DNA from 2 places in the Alteromonas sp. ABH2_165 genome. Region 2 is predicted to be linked to the other one. Evidence: riboswitches for the same ligand, from Rfam matches in the RefSeq annotation. Region 2 holds a riboswitch; the other holds the start of a gene.

Region 1 (2,402 bases), on a different contig from region 2:
AAACCAGCCGATTAGCGCAGCGCCAATGCCCGAGGTAAAGTGGTCGTAGCCCGGAGCAATATCGGTAGTGAGTGGGCCAAGTGTGTAGAATGGCGCGCCGTGGCAGTGATTAAGTTGCTCATCCATATTTTCTTTGATCATGTGCATCGGCACGTGGCCAGGGCCTTCAATCATCACCTGCACATCATATTCCCAGGCGATTTTGGTTAATTCTCCCAAGGTACGCAGCTCAGCAAACTGGGCTTCGTCATTGGCATCGGCAACCGAACCGGGGCGCAGGCCATCACCTAGCGACAAGCTCACGTCATAGGCCGCGCAGATCTCACAAATCTCGCGGAAATGCGCATACAGGAAACTTTCCTGGTGATGATAAAGACACCATTTGGCCATAATGGCACCGCCACGGGAAACAATGCCGGTCACCCGTTCAGCGGTCATGGGTACAAACGCCAACAGAACGCCAGCATGAATAGTGAAGTAATCTACGCCTTGCTCAGCCTGTTCAATCAACGTATCGCGAAAGACTTCCCAGTTAAGCTGTTCCGCAACGCCATTGACCTTCTCCAGTGCCTGATAAATGGGCACCGTGCCTATCGGTACTGGGCTGTTGCGCAATAGCCATTCACGGGTTTCATGAATATTTCGTCCTGTTGATAAGTCCATTACCGTATCTGCGCCCCAACGGGTGGCCCACACCAGCTTTTCGACTTCTTCTTCAATAGACGATGTCACCGCAGAATTACCAATATTAGCGTTCACCTTCACCAGGAAATTACGCCCAATGATCATCGGCTCCGCTTCTGGATGATTAATATTGGCCGGAATGATGGCGCGACCTGCCGCTACTTCCTGGCGCACAAACTCGCCGGTGATTTGAGCAGGAATGGTAGCGCCAAACGGCTCGCCTTTATGCTGACGCAAGAGTTGCTCGTCATGAATGGTAGACCGAGCCATGTTTTCCCTGATTGCAATAAACTCCATCTCCGGCGTAACAATGCCGCGGCGGGCATAGTGTAATTGCGTCACGATTTTCTCAGGCAGTGCTTTGCGAATAACCGGGCGCGCTTTAAAGCGAATAGACTCTGTGGTGATGTCTTTGTCTCTGGCTTGGGTGTAATCGGATTCAGACTTGTCGACAACGCCAGTATCATTACGCTCGGTAATCCAGGGGCCGCGAGTATCCGCAATACCTGCTGTTACATCCACTTCGCATTCCGGGTCGCCGAAGGGACCTGACGCGTCATATACGGGAATGGGGGGATTAAGCTCTTCTGAATCGGCGTCGATGCGTGTAGGCGATTGCGCAATCATTCGCACCGGAACACGCATAGTGTGCGCTTCATCGGTGAGATAGTGACGATAAGAGTTAGGAAAATTCTCACCCTGAAGTGAGTGGATAAACGATTGTGCCTGTTGGCGGTTTAAGCGTCGTGTTGACATAGCATTTGTTCCTTGGTCGGTATTAAATGCTTGTCAGGAGTGAAGTCACAAAGCACAAAATCATAAAACCAGACGAACGCCGGGCTTGGTTTTGCCAACAGACGAATCTGTAGACAAACTACGTGATTTTGCATGCTTGTTCCCTTCGCAGGTATTAGCCTGATCAGGTTCAACGGATCCCGCAATGCGGTCTCAGCTTGTTTTCATCAGAAAACGAAGCACTCCGACAAGTTCTATTTTACTATAATCACGGATTGAAAAAGAACACAAGCTTTGTCTCAACGTTAGAGATGTGAACTTCGACGATATGATGAGTAATGTCTCTGGTTCATTTATCCACTTTCTTGTACCCTTCCTGAAATTTTTAAAATCCGATTTGTTGGATTTTGTGAACTTGTTTTTAAACAGGTAATCACTAATAACTACAGAGACATCCTATGACATTGTGGGAACTTAATACCAAACAGCAGGCGCTCATTATCTCAGTGAAATCTGAATTGGCTGAGAACGTAAAAGAGCGACTTTCTGAGATGGGCATTCAAGTTGGCAGAGACATACAGTGCGTCAGAAAAGGCCCATTGGGCGGCCCTATTGTCATGCAATTGGGTGGCAGCGTGTTTGCAATCGAAGAAAATCTCGCCGCTCAAATTGAAATCGAAGCACGTAACTAACGCTCGTTTTTCCGCTGTCACAAGTAACAGGGTACGTATTCCATGCAACGCATTCTTATGGTCGGAAAGCCAAATTCCGGCAAGAGTCTTTTATTCAATCAATTAACCGGCCTGCGACAAAAAGTAGCGAATTATCCTGGTGTTACGGTAGAAGTAAAACGGGGTCAGTGTGCAGGTTTTGAAGTGGTTGACCTTCCCGGTACCTACACTATGCGCGGCCTCAGCCGCGATGAAGAAATTGCGATCAGGGAAATTACTCAGTCCATTGAGCGGGATGACACCTCGCTGGTG
Region 2 (2,402 bases):
ATTTATTCCCTGGTACAAATGTGTCCCAAAGATCGAACGGATCTGTCCTGTTTTGCTTTACGCCGCCCTCGTATTATTACAACCGTTGATTGAATAAGGGAAACGTCACTTCCCCCAACAACATGCCAAACCTGCCGTGAGGCAGGGACGGAAAGCCACGGGTCTTACTGACCAACCGCCAGTAAGACAGCCGGGCTGCAGTGAAGTTGATTAATTACTTTCAGGCACACACTGCTCAAGGACTCAAAAAATGAAATTTAGCATCAAAGCTGCAGCACTGGTAACCACGTTTTTCGCAGCCTTTTCTTCAAACGCTGACGTAATTTCAACTTACGATATTGATTTCGCCACCGCTGATTTAGAAGCGCATCAGCAGAATAGTAGTAGTACTTACGATGTTTACACGAATGGCGTACTTAATTTACGAGAAAATGCGTGGGTAACGCTGAACCTGTTCGATACCTTTGGTATTTCAGAACTGGATCTCGATAATGGTGCGACATCATATAATTTCACTTTCGACATCAGAGTGCTGCCTGGTGCGAGAAATCCGAATCCTAACCCTTTTACTGAAATCGCTGGGGTGTGGTTTGCCGATTTTACTAGCGGTGAGCAGAACCACGATGCAAGTCGCACGTTCAATCTAGCAGGTACACAGAACTTCGGTATTCAGGACTTGGTGTACACCAATGCGCCTCGCTGGGAAACGTTTAGCATTAATCTAGACGATTACTTCTCGGGTGTTATCACGGATATCGTATTCATAAACGACTGTGATTTAAATGCTGGTTGTGGCGACATGAAAACTCGTTTCCGTAACGCCTCTATCACTGAAGTCAGTGAACCTGGCGCCATGTCACTCATCCTTTTAGGTATGGGATTGATGGGATGGCGCGCAAGACGCCAGAAATAACAAGTCGTCAGACTTCCTCAGCCCGCCAACGTCACATGGCGGGCTTTTTTGTGTTTGCGGATCAGTGTTCTGCAGCTTGACTCAGGTTATGAAGTTGTTAGACTGCAGGCGCATTTTTGCTACAACGATAAAAATGCATTAGGCCAAGGGGTGCCGGTTAGCGGCTGAGATCCATTGTGTGGGAACCCTTAAACCTGATCCGGATAATACCGGCGTAGGGATGGTGAAAAATTTGATTTAGCTACCTCAATACCTGCCTGTAAAACCGGATCTTTTTGATGACTGAAGAGATCCTTAATGAAAAAAAGCACATTACTCCTCGCCATTCTGGCAACACCGGCATTTGCTGATAACGACACCGACATAGAAAAAATCACGGTTACCGGCGATTTCAGAGCATCTACCTTAGAACAACTCAGCGCCAGCGCATCGGTTTTCGGCGAAGATCGCTTAGATAGCCGTCAGGCCTCTCACGTTGAAAATATGCTGAATGTAGCGCCCAATGTGAATTTTGCCAGTGGTGCTTCCCGTGGCCGTTTTATTCAAATTCGTGGTATCGGCGAGCGTAGTCAGTTTGCTGAGCCCATTAATCCTTCTGTCAGCTTTATGGTTGATGACTTTGATTTTTCAGGTCTTGCTGCCGCTGGCGTATTATTCGATACCCGTCAGTTGGAAGTGTATCGCGGCCCGCAGGCTACCGTATTCGGTGCTGGGTCCCTTGCTGGTGCAGTGAAAATTGTGAGTCATGCCGCAGATGCAGACGACAGTCACTTTGAATTCGGTTTGGGCAACACGTCGTTAATGCGTATTGAAGGTGCACACAGTGTACAAGTGTCAGAAGACTTCGCTATTCGTCTGGCCGGGGTGCATAACAGTAGTGACGGCTTTGTTGAGAACGACTTTCTTGAGCGTGACGATACCAATAATATTGATGAAAGTGCGGTAAGACTCGCTGCACAATGGAATATTAGCAGTAAGACTAGCCTGAATGCCGACCTGCGTTGGTACGACGTAAACAATGGTTATGATGCCTTTTCGCTGGACAATAACCGCCACACACTTTCTGATGAACCTGGATTTGATGATCAACTCACTAAGGGGGTCAGCCTGCATTTGAATCATCAGCTGGATGCCGGTTTACTGGAAGTGATTGCAACCGCTGCGAACCATGATATCGCCTATGGCTACGACGAAGATTGGACTTACGATGGTTTCCATCCATGGGGATACACGTCGTTCGATGCCTACTTCCGTGACGTTCAACAACGCTCAGCAGAAGTGCGCTTTACCTCGGCAAATGACAAGAAACTGTTCAGTGATACCACGACATGGGTTGTTGGCGCGCGCATCAATCACAGCGAACAAAACTTGTTACGTGAATACACCTACGCCGACGGTGACTTCATTAGCCAATTTGAACCAACCACCACGGCAGTTTATGGTCAGCTTGATACACAGTTGAATGACTCGTGGTTGTTAACCACGGCGC

The links. A riboswitch is a leader RNA that binds a small molecule or an ion and turns the genes downstream of it on or off. The one in region 2 is predicted to bind thiamine pyrophosphate.
Region 1: linked by a shared signal. The riboswitch ahead of thiC (phosphomethylpyrimidine synthase ThiC) and the one ahead of ACXAFQ_RS01930 (TonB-dependent receptor) in region 2 are both predicted to bind thiamine pyrophosphate.

What each region holds. Positions count from the first base shown of each region.
Region 1 is NZ_JBSWWF010000007.1:24,482-26,883, reverse strand. Features, by position in the region: gene thiC (phosphomethylpyrimidine synthase ThiC) at 1-1,440, opposite strand, end outside; TPP riboswitch at 1,564-1,676, opposite strand; gene ACXAFQ_RS14205 (FeoA family protein) at 1,878-2,111, shown strand; gene feoB (ferrous iron transporter B) at 2,154-2,402, shown strand, end outside.
Region 2 is NZ_JBSWWF010000001.1:440,833-443,234, forward strand. Features, by position in the region: cyclic di-GMP riboswitch class I at 115-203, shown strand; gene ACXAFQ_RS01925 (PEP-CTERM sorting domain-containing protein) at 251-913, shown strand; TPP riboswitch at 1,050-1,151, shown strand; gene ACXAFQ_RS01930 (TonB-dependent receptor) at 1,211-2,402, shown strand, end outside.